3 regions of the Streptomyces sp. MCA2 genome follow, and region 2 is predicted to be linked to each of the others. Evidence: riboswitches for the same ligand, from Rfam matches in the RefSeq annotation. Region 2 holds a riboswitch; each other region holds the start of a gene.
What was found. Region 2 has a riboswitch for cyclic di-AMP ahead of M8I34_RS16055 (M23 family metallopeptidase). Riboswitches for the same ligand answer to the same signal wherever they lie in the genome.
Positions count from the first base shown of each region.

Region 1 (5,489 bases), on a different contig from region 2:
GTCATCTCCTTCATCACGCCGTTGGCCTCCAGCGTGCCGATCGCGGAGGCCGCGCGCGGGCAGGTGAGGTAGTAGAGCGTGGGGAAGGGCGTGCCGTCCTCCAGGCGCGGCGCCGTCTCGACGACATCCGGCTGCCCGCAGGGGCAGCGGTGCGCGATGGCGCGCAGGCCGCGCGGCGGGCGGCCGAGCTGTTCCCGGAAGGCGGCGATGTCCGCGTCGGTGGGCTCGGTGGACTCGGTCTGGGGCGGGGGCGTGTCCATGTGCGCTTTCGGTGAGGTGAGTGGTGAGGTGACGGCGGGCCGGTGCGGGCCGTCCCGTGCCGACATTACGGGCTGCCGCCCGGCGGTGGTACGGGCAGGCCGCGGCTACCGCTTGTCGGCCGCGTCGACGGTGTCCCACAGGTTCTCGTACCAGGGGCGCTGCGCCGCTTGCGGCCCCTTCGGTGCGGAGCCGGTGCCGGAGCCGTCCTGGACGATGTATCCGGTCTCGCCCGGCATGACGTAGTGCAGATGCCGGCGGGCCTGCTGGCGTACGTACTCCGGGTCCTGCCAGCGGGCCTTCTGCTCGCGCAGCCGGTCCAGGGCGGCGCCGGCGTCCTGGGCCCTGCGGCGCTGGTCGGCGATGTCCGAACGCTGGGAGACGTACTGCCTTATCGGGTAGGCGAGGGCGACGACCAGGGAGCACATCACCAGCGCCAGCAGTGCGGCACGGCCGGTGAGGCGGTTGCGGCGGGGCGGGCGGGCTCGGTAGACGCGGGCGGCGGCCTGCTCGCCGAGCGCCTTGAGTCGGGTCGCGGTCGAGAACCGGTCCGCGGGCACGTCGTCTCCCCTTCACTGACGGACGCCTGACTGCTGAAGCAGACGCGTCCCCGGCAACGGTACGGGACCGTTGCCGGGGACGTACGGGGTGCTGGGCGGTTGTCTCGCCCGTTCAGCCCTTGCCCCGGTCGGCCGGGGCGGCGGGCCGCCGTGGGTCAGCTGCCGTGACGGAACCGCGGGAAGGCGGAGCGGCCGGCGTAGACCGCGGCGTCGTCGAGGATCTCCTCGATGCGCAGCAGCTGGTTGTACTTGGCGACGCGCTCGGAGCGGGCCGGGGCGCCGGTCTTGATCTGGCCGCAGTTGGTGGCGACGGCGAGGTCGGCGATGGTGACGTCCTCGGTCTCACCGGAGCGGTGCGACATCATGCACTTGAAGCCGTTGCGCTGGGCCAGCTCGACGGCGTCCAGGGTCTCGGTCAGCGAGCCGATCTGGTTGACCTTCACCAGCAGCGCGTTGGCGGAGCCCTCCTCGATGCCACGGGCGAGGCGCTCGGGGTTGGTGACGAACAGGTCGTCGCCGACGAGCTGGACCTTGGCGCCGAGCTTGTCGGTGATGACCTTCCAGCCGGCCCAGTCGTCCTCGAACAGCGGGTCCTCGATGGAGACGAGCGGGTAGGCCGCCACCAGCTCCTCGTAGTACTCGGTCATCTCGGCGGCCGAGCGGTCCTTGCCCTCGAACTGGTACTTGCCGTCCTTGTAGAACTCGGAGGCGGCGACGTCCAGCGCGAGCGCGATGTCCTGGCCGGGGGCGTAACCGGCTTCCTTGATGGCCTCGAGGATGAGGTCGAGGGCCTCGCGGTTGGAGCCCAGGTTCGGGGCGAAGCCGCCCTCGTCGCCGAGGCCGGTGGCCAGACCCTTGGTCTTCAGGACCTTCTTGAGGGTGTGGTAGACCTCGGCGCCCCAGCGCAGCGCCTCGGAGAAGGACTCCGCGCCGATCGGGGCGATCATGAACTCCTGGATGTCCACGTTGGAGTCGGCGTGCGAGCCGCCGTTCAGGATGTTCATCATCGGGACGGGCAGGACGTGCGCGTTCGGGCCACCGAGGTAGCGGAACAGCGGGAGGTCGCTGGCCTCGGAGGCGGCGTGCGCGACGGCGAGGGAGACGCCGAGGATGGCGTTGGCGCCGAGCGAGCCCTTGTTGTCGGTGGCGTCCAGGTCGAACATGGCCTGGTCGATCAGCCGCTGCTCGGTCGCGTCGTAGCCGACGAGCTCCGGGCCGATCTGCTCGATGACGGCCAGGACGGCCTTCTCCACGCCCTTGCCCAGGTAGCGGTTCGGGTCGCCGTCGCGGAGCTCGATGGCCTCGAAGGCGCCGGTGGAGGCACCGGACGGGACGGCGGCACGGCCGGTGCTGCCGTCGTCGAGGCCGACCTCGACCTCGACCGTGGGATTACCTCGCGAGTCGAGAATTTCGCGGGCTACGACGACGTCGATCGACGGCACGTTGTCTCCTTCGTGGGTGTCTGGCGTTCTGCGCATGAGCCTAACGGCCCCGGGCTCGTCCGCCTGCCCTTGGCCCGCTCTGTGGGATGGAAAGCCGTGCAAAGCCCTCTGAAGACCCAGTTCACGGGCGTTTGGCCGCATTGTTCGCCGAACGGGAACATTCGCCGAGCGGGAGCGGTCGGCGGCGTGCGGTCGCGGCCCGGCGTCGGTCCGGCCTCGGGCCCGGCGGCGTCTGCCCGGGCGCGGTCCGGTCTCGGCCCGGGCAGAAGAAACCCCGCCCCGGCGCGCTCGGGGGAAGGGCGCGCCGGGGCGGGGCGGTCTCACGGGGGAAGGGGGCCCGCCGCTCGGGCCCGCCCGCGTCCCGGAGAGGGAGGGACTCAGACGTTGAGCTTCTGACCCGGGAAGATCAGGTTCGGGTTGCCGCCGATGACCGACTTGTTGGCCTTGTAGACCGACTTCCAGTCGCTGCCGTGGGCCTTGGCGATCTTGGCGAGGGTGTCGCCCGCCTTGACGGTGTAGTTGCCGTGGCCCATGGACTTGCGCTCGGTCGAGCGCGAGGCGTGCTGCTCGGGGGCGGCCGGGGCCTTCTTCGCCTCGGTCTTGCCCTGGTCCTGCTGCGGCGCGGACTTGGTCTGCGCGGAGCCGGAGGTGTCGACGTCGGCGGCCGGGCCACCGGAGGTCAGGTTGCCGGCACCGGCGCAGGACCAGGCACCCGGGCCCTGGATGGCGAGGAGCTTCTCGGCGGCGGCGATCTGCTGGGACTTGCTGGCCAGGTCGGCGCGCGCCGCGTACTGGGTGCCACCGGCGGCGGCCCAGCTGGAGTTGGAGAACTGGAGGCCACCGTAGTAGCCGTTACCGGTGTTGATCGACCAGTTGCCGCCGGACTCACACTGGGCGACCTTGTCCCAGGTGGCCACGGAGGCGGCAGAGGCGGAGGTGGCGCCCATCAGCGGGACGGCCACGGCAGCACCGGCGATGCCGGCGAGGGTGGCGACGCGGACGGCCTTGGAGGGACGACGGTGCTTGCCCTTGATGATCAGCATGGTTCGTTCGTTTCCTCACCGACGCCTACGAGGTGAGCTGTCGGGTTCGGGCTGTGAGAAGTCGCCCGGCCGCGTGCGCGTGGCGCACGTGGCTTCACCCCAAGCCGGTTGACCCGCTTTCACGGGTGGGGCCGGCACGTACCTTGGGTCCCCCGCTCCTGCCTTCGGCGCTTGCGCGTCAAGTGCCTCCGATCACCGGCAGGATTCGGCGTGTGATCAAAGGGCCCGCTTTGGCGAGCGGTCCTGACGTTAAGCAGTAACCGCCCTGGGGTTCAAACCCCATCATGTGAACCAAGTTGACCGTTTTTGATCACGGCTAGGTCACATATCCGCAGGTGAACCCCGGTTCCACGAGGTGGGACGAACCGGGGTTCACCGGAGTCAACGAGAGCCTTGTCTCACTTTCCCCAAAAGCGGGCGAAGGTGGCGAACTACCCTTCCTTGTGCCCCAGATCGAGCAGTTGGCCCGGCTTGATCAGGTCGGCGTCGGAGCCGATGACGCCCTCGTTGCCCTCGTAGAGCGCGGCCCAGCCACCGGGCAGCCGGTGGGCCTGGGCGATGGCTGACAGCGTGTCACCCGGCCGCACGGTGTAGTCGCCGTCGGCCGCCGGGCCCGTGCGGTGCGCGTCATCGCCCCGCGAGGCATGCCGGCCGCCGGCGGACCTGTCCTCGTCGTCGCCCGCGCCGCCGCGGTGCTTGCCCTTGGCGGGCTTCTCCTGCGGGGTGCCGGTCGTGTCCGGACGGCTGCCCCCGTCGGACGGGTCGGCGGACTGCGACGGGCCGCCGTCCCGGTCGTCCGGCGTCGCCGGGTCGGACGGCGTCGGGTCGGACGGCTCCGGGTCGGACGGCTCCGGGCTCGTGGACGCGTCGCCGGAGCGGCCGGAGTCCGTGGCGTCGGGCGAGGGCGCCGGATCGGACGGCTCGTCGCCGGGCTCGTCGCGCTGCTGCCCGACGGAGTCCGGGTCGCCGTGCGTGCCGGACGAACCGGACGAGTCCCAGGGGTCCGAGGACCCGTCCGCGTCCGACGGGGCGGGCGAGGGGGTGGCGACGCTGCCCGGGTCGACCTCCGGCGCGCGCCCGTCCTTGGCGAGACCGGCGCTCACCGCACAGCTCGACCACTGGTCCGGGCCGCGGGCGTCGAGGATCGACTGGGCCACCGCGATCTGCTGGGAGCGGCTGGCGAGGTCGGGGCGCGAGGCATAGGCCGCGCCGCCGTAGGTGTCCCACAGCTCCTGGGTGAGCTGGAGCCCGCCGTAGTAGCCGTTGCCCGAGGCCGCGCTCCAGACGCCGCCGCTCTCGCACTGGGCGACCTTGTCCCAGGTCGCGGTGTCGGCGGCGTGAGCGCCGCTCGCACCGAGCAGGGGCAGGGCGATGCCGGCGCCGGTCGCTCCCACCGTGACAAAGATGGCCGGTGCCTGACGGGGGCGACGATGTCGGCCGTTCCCGGAACGCATGCGGATGCCTTTCGCGCGGCGGTTGAGTTGTACGACGAGCTCGTCGAGCTGCTCGACGGGTCACCCGCCCGGCCGGCGCGCACGAGGCACACCGTTACACCGGTCCCCCACATCACCGCTTCGGCCGATCGAGTGAAGCCGTCGATCGTCGGTCGAAAGGTAGCCGGGGTCACGGGTAGTCACAAGTCGGTGTAGTGGAGATCACGTAAAGGTCACACGACTGACTCAGCGTCACATTTGTCCTTTTCGCTGGTCAGGGCCGCTCGGGCCCGAACTCCACCGGCAGCGACCGCAGTCCGCGCATGATGAGCCCGCCACGCCAGCGCAAATCATCCGGTTCCGCGGCAAGCCGGATGTCCGGGAGCCGGTTCAGCAGCGTCGCCAGAGCGGCCTGTCCTTCGAGCCGGGCGAGCGGCGCGCCCAGGCAGTAGTGGATGCCGTGCCCGTATCCCAGATGCTGGTTGTCACGACGGGTCAGATCGAGGACGTCCGGCTCGTCGAAGCGTGCCGGGTCGCGGTCGGCGGCGGCCAGCACCACCAGGACCGGGTCGCCCTTCGCGATCCGCTGCCCGGCCAGCGTCAGCTCCTCGGTCGCGAACCGCCAGGTCGCCAGCTCCACGGGCCCGTCATAACGGAGCAGTTCCTCGATACCGGTGGTGAGCAGCTCGGTGTCGCCCGCCGCCAGCGACTTCTGGAGCAGCTCGCGCTGGGCGGGGTGGCGCAGCAGCGCAT
Region 1 covers NZ_JAMJFM010000046.1:24,414-29,902, reverse strand. The annotation lists gene M8I34_RS30540 (DUF501 domain-containing protein) at 1-260, opposite strand, end outside; gene M8I34_RS30535 (septum formation initiator family protein) at 366-818, opposite strand; gene eno (phosphopyruvate hydratase) at 974-2,296, opposite strand; gene M8I34_RS30525 (transglycosylase family protein) at 2,638-3,303, opposite strand; cyclic di-AMP (ydaO/yuaA leader) riboswitch at 3,311-3,524, opposite strand; gene M8I34_RS30520 (transglycosylase family protein) at 3,735-4,697, opposite strand; gene M8I34_RS30515 (cytochrome P450) at 5,011-5,489, opposite strand, start outside.
Region 1: another riboswitch for cyclic di-AMP. It lies ahead of M8I34_RS30525 (transglycosylase family protein); the one in region 2 lies ahead of M8I34_RS16055 (M23 family metallopeptidase).

Region 2 (5,489 bases):
ACCCTGGAGGCGGTGGCGGGCCGGCTGGAGCGGGCGCTGCAACGGGAGGGCGGGCGACGTGCGGGGCTCGACCAGTTCGAGGGGTTCACCACTGCCGTCCTGGCCGAGATCCCCGCCAACGGGCAGTCCGTACTGCGCGTGCTCAACCGTGGCCACCCGTCCCCACTGCTGCTCACCCCGGACGGCGGTCTGCGCGAGCTGGTGCCCGCGGCGCCGGCGCTGCCCCTGGGGATGGGCGAGGTGGCGAGCTGGCCGGACCGGTCGGACGAGACGTTCTTCCCGGCCGGTGGCCTGCTGCTCTTCTTCACCGACGGGGTGACCGAGGCCCGCGATCTGCTGGGCCGCTTCTACAACCCGTCGAGCAGACTGCGCGGCCGCCGCTTCACGGGCCCGGACGACCTGCTGGAGACCCTCGTCGAGGACGTCGCACGGCATACGGGCGGTGCGCCGGCTGACGATATGGCCTTGTTGGCGGTGCAGCGGCCGATGGGGGTGTAGCGGTCGAGGGGGCATGGCGGCTGGTGGGGGTGTAGCGGCCGGTGGGGGCATGGCGGCCGATGGGGGCGTGGGGAGGCGTTGCGGGGTGCCGTGACGGGGCGTATGGGGGCGTGTGCGGGGGCGTCGTCCGTTCAGCCCCCGGCCAGGCCCTCCGCGCCCGGGAGCCGTCGCAGGATCTCGCCGTGGGGACCGGTGAGCGCGACCGGGCGCTCGTCCAGGGCGAGGGTCAGCAGTGCGTCATCCGGGTGCGGTGGGTGGTGCGCCGGCGGGGTGGTCCAGGGCAGGACGGAGTGGTGCTCGTTGGCGAGCCAGTGCCCGCCGCCGGCCCGGCCGTCCAGCAGCGACCGTACGAGCCGTGCGAACTCCTCGCGGCGGGCGGGCGGGAGGTGGATCAGCGCGTCGGTGTGGAAGACGACCAGGGTCGCCTCGGGCGGCGCCTCGGCGGCGAGCGCGGGCAGCTCGTCGAGCAGATCGCCGCGCACCATCCGCGGCCGCGGCACCGACCGCACCGCGTCGACGGCCGCGGACAGCCGCGCCGCCCGCGCCCCGTCGCCCGGCCAGACCAGTGCCTGTAGCCAGCGCAGATCGTCCGGTTCGGCAGCCGGGTCGAGCGGGTCGAGGCCGATCCCGCCCCGCCAGACGATGTGGGGCAGCCGGTCGGGCAGCTCGTCGGCCGGCCATCCCGTACGGCACCCGAGCACCAGCGGATTGCCCGGCTCCCCTACCTCGGCCCGGAGGGGGTCTGGTCGGTGGGCGTCTCCGTGGAGGGCGTCTCCATGATGGACGTCTCCTTGGAGGGAGTCTCCCGGGAGGGCGCCTCCCGGGAGGGCACCCCCGCCCGCGCCCCGGTCGTCCTCGTAGCGGTAGTGGTAGCGATAGCGGTCGGGGTGCAGACACAGGCCCGCCGACGTGCCGACCTCCAGCAGCGCCAGCGGTTGCGGCAGGCGGGCGAGCAGTGGCAGCAGCGTGGCGCAGTGGGCCGGCTCGTCGGTCCGGGCGGAGCGCTGCATGATCACCGCGCGCACTTCGTCCCAGTGCCGGATGGTCCACTCGCGCCAGCGCCCGTACGCCATGTCACCGCGCGGGCCCAGCTCGGCGTGCGGCCCGTCGAGATAGCGGACGGCGGCGAGCAGGAGGTCCGGCTGCTGTTTGTCGCCGGCCGGCAGCGACCCCGACAGCAGATCGCAGAGCTCCGGGTCGTGGCCGATCCGCGCGCTCAGCTCCTCATGCGCGGTGCACCGCCCCCGGGCCTGACGCCAGGAGAACTCCCGGTACCGCCCCGCCACTCCCCAGGCGCCGGCGGCAGCGCTCTCGACGTTCCCGGTGTTCCCGACGTTGACGACCATGATCCGACGTTACTGCTCTCACGTTCCGTAACCGAGGGGCACCCCTCCGCATAACAACTGACGCACAATCAACGGGAGATCGTTTAGAGGTGGACGGTCAACTCGCCCGTTTTGCGGCCATGGTGGCCGAAAAAGTCCATGCCAAACCTTGTGCGGAGACGACAGGGATTCACGGGAAGGCTTGGAATTCGGCTGCGATCTCTATTACTGTCCGATAACGCAGCGCGGTCGTCCCAGCCGTCGCAAGAGGCGGCACCGCGCGCCGACGCCGAATCCCGCACGCGCTTTTCACGCACCTCCAGCACCTCGAACTGCACCAAGGGAACCGGGGAACCACTTCCTTGGGGTGAATCGGACGCCCTCCGCCAGCGGGCGCCCGTAGGAGACCTTCCTGCTCCGAACCCGTCAGCTAACCCGGTAGGCGAGAAGGAAGGAAAGGAGAGCGCCCCCGTGGCGTCCAACAGGCCTGCCCCCGAGGGTCCGTCCGCCTACGACCTCGATCACCGAGGTGCCTTTCAAGGCCCCGGTGATGCGGACAACATGAACGACGGACCGTGGGAGGAATGGAATCCCACCGAGGACTCCATCCGCTCCGTCCGCGGCAAGCACCGGGTGGCCAAGCAGCGCGGCGGCGGACTCGCCCGCAGCGGCACGGTCCTGGGCGTCGGCGTCATCGCCGCGGTCGGCGCCGGCGGAATGGCCACGGCCGAGGGCCGCCCGGCGGTTCCGATCTCCATGCCGGACGTCGGCGGAATGGCCGACGACCTCGCCGACAAGCTCCCGGACGCCGAGTCCCTCCCCGGCGTCGGCGACCTCATATCGGACTCGGACTCGGGCACGGACTCCGCCGCGGCCGCGGCCTCCGCGACGGACGGTGCGGTTCAGGACGTTTCCGGCCCCCTGACCCAGGCCTCCCGGACGGACTCGGGCACGGGCGCCGGCGAGGCGCTGCGCAGCCGCATCCTCCAGCAGGCCGACGCGCAGCAGGACGCGGCCGAGCACGAGGCCCGTGAGGCCGCCGAACACGCCGCTTTCCAGCAGGCCGAGACCGAAGCCGCCACGCACCAGAAGTCGGCCGAAAAGGCCGCAGCAGCCAAGAAGGCGGCCGAGATGGAGGCCAAGCGCGAGGCCGAAGAAGCGGCCCGCCGGAAGGCGGAGGCCGCCCGCCTCGCCAAGCTGGCGAAGAACTTCATCGCGCCGGTCTCCTCGTACACCCTCACCGCCGGCTTCGGCCAGGCCGGCGACCGCTGGGCCGCGGACCACACCGGACAGGACTTCGCCGCGCCGACCGGCACTCCCGTCAAGGCCGTCCACTCCGGCACCATCACCCAGGCCGGCTGGGCCGGCTCGTACGGCTACCGCATCGTCCTCACCCTCGACGACGGCACCGAACTCTGGTTCTGCCACCTGTCCTCGATGGTGAAGACCTCCGGCAAGATCAACACGGGCGATGTCATCGGCCGCGTCGGCGCCACCGGCAACGTCACCGGCCCGCACCTTCACCTGGAGGTGCGCCCTGACGCCGGGGACCCGATCGACCCGATGCCGTGGCTGCGCGATCATGGCATCAATGTGTGACGTACGGCTTCAGGGCAGGTGTGATGCGGGGCCTCAGGGTGTGACGCGCGGCTTCAGGGCTGGCGTGGCGCGTGGCCTCAACGTCTGGCGCGTGGCCTCAGGGCGTGACGTGCGGCCTCAAGGTATGACGCGCGGCTTCAACGTGTGACACCTCTGGTGACACCGCTGACGGACGTGGCTGCTGGGGGGCAGCGGAAGGAATAACTCCGCGCCCCCCGACGCTGCCACCACGCATGACCGCGACACAAAGCCCCCGAAACCACCGGCCGCTCGGCTCGCTCACCGTTTCCCTGCTGTCCCTCGGCGGGAACGTCTTCGGCTGGACGGCCGACGAAGCCGACTCCTTCGCCGTGCTCGACGCCTATGTGGCGGGCGGTGGCAACTTCATCGACACCGCCGACGCCTACTCGGCCTGGGTCCCCGGCAACAAGGGCGGCGAATCCGAGACGGTCCTCGGCAACTGGCTGGCCTCCCGCGGCAACCGCTCCGATGTCGTCATCGCCACCAAGGTCGGCGCCCACCCGGACCTCAAGGGCCTGTCCGCCGCCACCATCAAGTCCGCGGTCGACGGATCCCTCACCCGTCTGCGCACCGACTACATCGACCTCTACTACACCCACTATGACGACGAATCGCTCGAGGTCGGGGAGTTCCTCACCGCTCTCGACGACCTCGTGCGGGCCGGCAAGGTCCGCGAGATCGCCGCGTCCAACATCTCGGCGAAGCGCCTGGAGGAGTCCCTGGCCTTCTCCGCCCGCGAGGGCCTGGCCCGCTATGTCGCCCTCCAGCCCCACTACAACCTGGTCTCCCGCGACACCTACGAGGGTGAACTCGCCGACGTGGCCGCCCGCCACGGCCTCGCCGCGGTCCCGTACTTCGCCCTCGCCTCCGGCTTCCTGACCGGCAAGTACCGCCCGGGGACGACCGTCGACAGCGCCCGCTCCGGAGGCGCGCTCAAGTACGTGGACACCGACCGCGGTCAGCGCGTCCTCCAGGCCCTCGACACCGTCGCCACCGCCCACGAGGCCGAGCCGGCCACCGTCGCCCTCGCCTGGCTCGCCGCCCAGCCCACCGTCGCGGCACCCATCGCCAGCGCCCGCACGGTGGAACAGCTGCCGGCGCTGCTCGCGGTGGCCGACCTGACGCTGACGGAGGCGGAACTGGCGCTGCTGAATGAGGCATCGGCCTGAACCACGCCAGACGAGGGGCGGAGGGGGCGGGGCCACCAAGGCCCCGCCCCCTCCCCGCACTCCGCTCCTGCTCTGCGCCCGCTCTACATTCCGCTCCACATTCCGCTCTGCTCCCGCCCTACTTCCGGCGGTCCACCGCCACCCAGGACGCGAGGGCCACCCCACCCGCCACCGCACACACCGAAGGCCAGGCCCCGATCTTCTTGGCCAACGGATGCGACCCGGCAAACGCCGCCACGTACGCCCCACCCAACGCCGCCGCCGTCGCGTTCCCCGCCTTCTCCTGCCACCCCTTGGCCGCCACGGCCCCGGCCACAGCGAGCGCCACCCCGCCGAGCGGCCGCTTCTTGGTCCAGCGGGCCACGGCGTAGCCGCCCAGCAGGCCGGTTGCTGCAATCACGCTTGTCGGTACGCCGGTCATCACAGAAACCTCCACATCAGGGGATAACTCTGACGACCCTACGCGCGGTTTTCGCGGATCCCGCACGATGTGCTGCCTCAGGCGTGGGCGCTCCGGTCGGGGTGCCAATGAGGGGTGTCAGATGAGGGGCGCCGTGTGAGTAAAGGCGCTCCGTACCCCGCTGTCGACGGAGATAGGGGTCCGTCGGCGACGAACGGTGTGGGGCCGGCGGTCGCTGTTGTGCGGGTCAGGGTCGGCGCTAATTGGTGCGGTTGCGCGAGTCTTCGGGGCCGTATGGCTGCTCCCCGGTCACCCACGCATCCACCAACGCCGTTTGCCCCCAAGCCTGGTAATGCCGCAAATGCTGCAACAAGTGCTGTTCCCTGGTCATGAAGTCCGGGGAGGGGCCCAAGAGGCAAGCCCGCCGTCGATGGAACGACAGCGTGGTGGCGATGGTGGCGTATTCGGTGACGGCGC
Region 2 covers NZ_JAMJFM010000016.1:138,242-143,730, forward strand. The annotation lists gene M8I34_RS16045 (PP2C family protein-serine/threonine phosphatase) at 1-498, shown strand, start outside; gene M8I34_RS16050 (DUF2332 family protein) at 630-1,844, opposite strand; cyclic di-AMP (ydaO/yuaA leader) riboswitch at 2,128-2,283, shown strand; gene M8I34_RS16055 (M23 family metallopeptidase) at 2,295-3,422, shown strand; gene M8I34_RS16060 (aldo/keto reductase) at 3,656-4,612, shown strand; gene M8I34_RS16065 (hypothetical protein) at 4,731-5,033, opposite strand; gene M8I34_RS16070 (PrsW family intramembrane metalloprotease) at 5,272-5,489, opposite strand, start outside.

Region 3 (5,489 bases), on a different contig from region 2:
CGCCCTCGTTCTGCTCCTTGATGGCGGAGATCGTCTCCGAGACGCGGTCCACGTCCTTGTCCGTGGGGCCCCGGCCACTGGCCACCAGGCAGACGCGCTTGGCGCCGCCGGCCACCCCGGCGGCGGCCGCCTTGGAGGCGTCGTCGGGCTTGAGCCAGGTGTACTTGAGGATCTCGGCCTTCGAACCCAGCCGCTGGGAGCAGTAGGAGCAGTCCTCGGGGCACAGCCCCGACTTGAGGTTGACGAGATAGTTGAGTTTGACCCGCCGCCCGAACCACTGGCGGCGCACCTTTCCGGCCGCGGCCACGACATCGAGCAGTTCGTCATCGGAGGTGGCCAATACAGCCAGTGCCTCTTCGCGGGTCGGCAACTCGCGCCGCAGTCCCTTGTCCACCAGTGTGTTCAGCAGGTCCATGGCGTTGATCCTGACGCACGCCACCGCTCCCGGCCAAGGAGGATTCCCACAACGAGCTGCGATCGAGGTGTGTGTATCGCCACACCGTGCGCCTGCGGAACGACCGCTAACGTCTATCGACAGCCCACAATCGAAGCCGACAGACGAAGGAAGCCGATGCCGCAGGACTCCGCCCCGTCGCTGCTTCGCGACACCTCCCCGGCGAGGCTCACCGAGCCCTCCGCCGAGCCCGCCCGTGCGGCGTACGACGCGGCCTTCGACTGGCTCGATACGGCCTGCGCCGAGCGCCGGGACGCCGGACTCGTCCGCACTCTGCGCCCCCGCCCCGCCGACTCCCCGCTGCTCGATCTGGCCGGCAACGACTATCTAGGGCTCGCCCGGCACCTGGAGGTCACCCGTGGTGCGGCCCAGGCCGCACACCGCTGGGGCGCCGGCGCGACCGGCTCCCGGCTGGTCACCGGCAGCACCGAGCTGCACGCCCTGCTGGAGACGGAACTCGCGGCATTCTGCGGCTTCGAGGCCGCTTTGGTGCTGTCCTCCGGCTATGCCGCAAATCTCGCCGCCGTCACGGCACTCACCGCCCCGGGCGCCCTGATCGTCTCCGACGCGGGCAACCACGCCTCCCTCATCGACGGCTGCCGGCTCTCCCGGGCCCGTACCCAAGTCGTTCCGCACGCCGACCCGGAGGCCGTACGTGCCGCGCTGACCGGCCACGACGGCCGGGCGCTCGCCGTGACCGACTCGGTCTTCTCGGTCGACGGGGACGCCGCGCCGCTCCCCGCGCTGGCCGAGGTCTGCCGGACACGGGGAGCCGGGCTGCTCGTCGACGACGCACACGGCCTGGGGGTGCTGGGCGAAGGGGGCCGTGGCGCGCTGTGGGCGGCCGGACTCGCGGGTGACGGTGATGTGGTGGCCACCATGACGCTCTCCAAGTCGCTCGGCTCCCAGGGCGGTGTGGTGCTCGGACCGGCCCGGGTCATCGAGCATCTGGTCAACACCGCCCGTTCGTTCATCTTCGACACCGGTCTCGCCCCGGCGGCGGCGGGCGGTGCCCTCGCGGCGCTACGGCTGCTGCGCCGTGAACCGCAGCGCGCCACCCGGGCCGTGCGGATCGCTCAGGGGCTGCACGAGCGGCTCACCGCGGCGGGTCTGACGGCGGTACGCCCGGACGCGGCCGTGGTCTCCGTACGTGCCCCCTCGCCGGAAGCGGCGCTCCGGTGGGCCGCCGACTGCCGTGCGGCCGGGCTCGCGGTCGGCTGCTTCCGGCCGCCGTCCGTGCCCGACGGGATCTCCCGGCTGCGGCTCACCGCCCGCGCGGACCTGACGGCTGCTCAGCTCGACCGGGCGGTCGGCACGATCGTGGCCACGGCGCCGACGGGCTGAGCCGGCGACCGTGCGGAGCGGTACGGCGGCCGGCCCCGCGGCAGGCCGCCGTCCGCGGAACCGTCTGGCCCCTGTGCCGTCTGTCCGCGGAACTGTCCGTCCGTGAGACCGTCCGTCCGCCGCGGCCGTCCGTCCGCCGCGGCCGTCCGTCGTCACGGCGCGGGGGAGTGGCGGGTGAAGGCCCCGCGCAGCAGGGCCCGCAAGGTGTCGGCGGCCGGGGTGCCGCCGGGGCGGTAGGCCACCGAGATCCGGCGGTGCAGCTCCGGTGGGTCCAGCCGGCGGACCCCCAGCGGTGTCATCGACCCCTCCGCCACCATCTCCGGAACCACCGCCACCCCGAGCCCCGCGCTCACCAGCGCGCACACCACGGCATAGCTCGGCGACTCACAGCGCACCGCTTCACTGGCCCCGGCGGCCGCCAGCGCCGACTCCACCTCCCGCCGGTTGGGATTGGCCGGCGCCATGCTGACCAGCGGCTGACCGGCCAGCTCGGCGAGCGGCAGTCGTCCGGAGCCCGCCGAGAGGGCATGGCCGGGCGCCGTGACCAGCACCAGCTCCTCGGTCAGCAGCGGTTCCAGGCGCACTCCCTCCGGCGCCGGCATCGCCTCGCCCGGCACATACTCATGTGTCAGCGCCAGATCGACCTCGCCCAGCGCCACCGCCGCGGTCGCCTGCGGCGGTACGTACTCCGTCACGCTCAGCTCCACATCGGGGTGCGCCCGCCGGAACGCGCTGAGCGCGGGCGGCAGCAGATGCGTGCCGGCGGTCATGAACGTGCCGACCCGCAGCCGGCCGCCGGACAGCCCCGCCAGCCGGGACAGCTCGTGCCGCGCCTGATCCAGCTCGTCCAGGACCCGCCGGGCCCGTACCAGCAGCAGCTCACCGGCGGCCGTCAGCCGAGCCCCGCGATGGTGGCGCACCAGGAGCGCCGTCCCGGCCTCCCGCTCCAGCTTGGCGAGCTGCTGGGAGAGCGCGGGAGCGGTGTAGCCCAGCCGGGTGGCGGCCCGGGTGATCGAACCGGCCTCCGCCACCGCTACCAGGGCGGCCAGCCGTGTGGGGTCGTACATAAGAATCTCTTTAGGCTCTCCAAGAACATTGCCAATACCTATTAAAGGCTCGGACCGGCGATGCTGCACTCATGGACGGACAGCTGATCGCCTTCACCGGAGTCGCCGCGGGCATGGTCGCCATGCCGGGCGCGGACTTCGCGGTCGTGGTGCGCAATGCGCTCGACTCGCGCCGGGCGGGGGTGGCGACCGCCGTCGGAGTCGCGGGCGGGCTGCTGGTGCACACCGCCCTGGCGGTGGCCGGGCTCGCGGCGGTGCTGGTCGCCGTGCCCACACTCTTCGGAGCCGTCCAACTCCTCGGCGGCGGCTACCTGTTGTACCTCGGTGTCCGCGCCCTGGCCGCGGCCTTCCGCCGCCGGGCGGCCACCACGGACGGTACCGACGGCCCGGCCGGCACCGCACCGGCCGACGGCCCCCGGCCCGCCGCTCTGCTGGGCACCACGCAGAGCCTGCGGCAGGGCTTTTTGACCAATGCGCTCAACCCCAAGGCCCCTGTTCTCTTCCTCAGCCTGCTCCCGCAGTTCGTCCCGGCGGGACAGCCCGCGCTGCCCCGGACGCTGCTGCTCGCGACGATGGTCGTCGCCATGGCACTGGTGTGGTTCCCCGCCGTCGCGCTGCTCGTCGACCGGCTGGGCGTCTGGCTGCGCCGCCCGCGGGTGGCCCGTGCCCTGGAGGCCACCACCGGGGCGCTGCTCACGGCGCTGGGAGGCATCCTGCTGGTGGAGCTGGCGCTCGCCTGAGGGCGGCGCACAACCGAACCTTCTCCGGCCGGTCCACGACAGCCACGACCGCCGTGCGGCACCTCAGCACCTCGGCGCCCACCGGCACGAACCCGGCGGCGACAATTCACCGATCGTGAGATGAACGGCCAGGTCAGTGCACCCGCCCGTACCAGACCGAGCGGCTCCAGATCCGTTCCAGCCGCACGACGCTCCCGGCCTTGGGCGCATGCCACATCCGGCCCCGGCCCGCGTAGATACCGACGTGGTAAATACCGCTGCGCGAGTGGAAGAAGACCAGGTCACCGCGGCGGCGCGAGGAGGCCGGGATGTGCCGGGTGCGGCTGTACTGCGCGGCGGCGGTGCGTGGCAGGGCCCGCCCGGCGCGCTTGAACGAGTACACCGTCAGCCCGGAACAGTCGAAGGCGTGCGGCCCTTGGGCGCCGTACCGGTACGGAGATCCTCCCTTGGAAGCCGCGATCCGCAGCGCATGGACGGATACGGACGCGGCTTCGGCGTTCCCGGCCGCTCCTGGAGCCATGGTGGTCCCGCCGAGGGTGACCAGCGTCAGAGCGGTGACGGTGCCGGCGCGCGCCAGCAGATTCGGCGTATGCATGCGCACGGTCATGCGCAAACCCTTCGTCAGCCGCCTGCGAAGGAAGACCTGTCGGGTTCGGGCAGGCGAAGATGCCCGGCCGTATGCACGGCTTCACCCCAAGGAGCCCTCGGCCGTGAAGGCCGGGCCCCGCTCTGCTCGGGTCCTCCGCTCCCGCCGATCCACATCGTCGACCGGAATCCGGCACGGCGGCGGGATTAGGCGCCCGTCCGGACCGCCCCGTCGCTGTGGCGGGGTCTTGTCGTCGAAGGGATCGTCACGCACCCAGCACCCGAATTCCGAGCTGAAAATGCCGTATGTGAGATGGGTCACAATTGACCCGAATGGTTAGATTTGTTCCCTCAGCTGCCGCGGCGCGGGGTCTTGCACCCCCCGGACCAGGGGCGAAACATCAAGGGCCGGAGAAAATGTGTCCGCCCCGCGCAATTCGTCACCTCCCCACATCGGGCGCGGACGCTACGCCGTATGTGCAGCCTCCGGCGCGTGTCGCGTCAGATTTCCTCGGGTGGCGGCACCGTCACCAGCCCGGTCCGGCGTTCGCCGTCCAGCACCCGCAGTGCCCGGGTCAGCGTTCCGCGGTGCACCTCGCTCTCGCCCCGGCTGTGCATCAGTGTCAGCGCGTCCCGTAGGCGGGTCGCCTTGCCCACCAGGGCCTGGGCGGCGCGCAGTCCGCTGTAGGTGCCACCGCAGCGGGTGGGGTTGATCCGGCCCAGCAGGTCGATCACCTCCAGATAGCTGTCGATCAGCTCGCCCTCGGCGCGGGTCAGTGCGGGCAGCGGCGGCGGTTCGGGGGGCAGCATCGGGCTCACCGCGCCACGGGCCCACGGACCGACTGCTTGCGGTTGCGGGTGAGTCCGTCGATCAGGCCGTACTCCTGAGCGGCGAGGGCGTCGAAGATCTTGTCGCGTTCGATATCGGCGGCGATCCGCTCGCGGGGCTGGCCGGTGTGCCTGGCCAGCATCTCCTCCAGCACGTCGCGGGTGCGCAGCATCTCCTCCGCCTGGATCTGGAGATCGGTGGCCTGCCCCTGGACCGGTTCGCTGAACGACGGCTGGTGGATCAGGATCCGGGCCCCGGGCAGTGCCAGCCGCTTGCCGGGCGCGCCGGCGGCCAGCAGTACGGCGGCGGAGGAGGCGGCCTGCCCCAGGCAGACGGTCTCCACGTCGCACGACACGAAGTTCATCGTGTCGTAGATGGCGGTCATCGCGGTGAACGAGCCGCCGGGGGAGTTGATGTAGAGCGAGATGTCCTGCTCGGGCGCGGCGTGTTCGAGGTGCATGAACTGCGCC
Region 3 covers NZ_JAMJFM010000053.1:14,590-20,078, reverse strand. The annotation lists gene bioB (biotin synthase BioB) at 1-415, opposite strand, end outside; gene M8I34_RS32885 (8-amino-7-oxononanoate synthase) at 572-1,798, shown strand; gene M8I34_RS32880 (LysR family transcriptional regulator) at 1,951-2,865, opposite strand; gene M8I34_RS32875 (LysE family translocator) at 2,937-3,605, shown strand; gene M8I34_RS32870 (C40 family peptidase) at 3,739-4,212, opposite strand; cyclic di-AMP (ydaO/yuaA leader) riboswitch at 4,217-4,414, opposite strand; gene M8I34_RS32865 (hypothetical protein) at 4,692-5,000, opposite strand; gene M8I34_RS32860 (ATP-dependent Clp protease proteolytic subunit) at 5,006-5,489, opposite strand, start outside.
Region 3: another riboswitch for cyclic di-AMP. It lies ahead of M8I34_RS32870 (C40 family peptidase); the one in region 2 lies ahead of M8I34_RS16055 (M23 family metallopeptidase).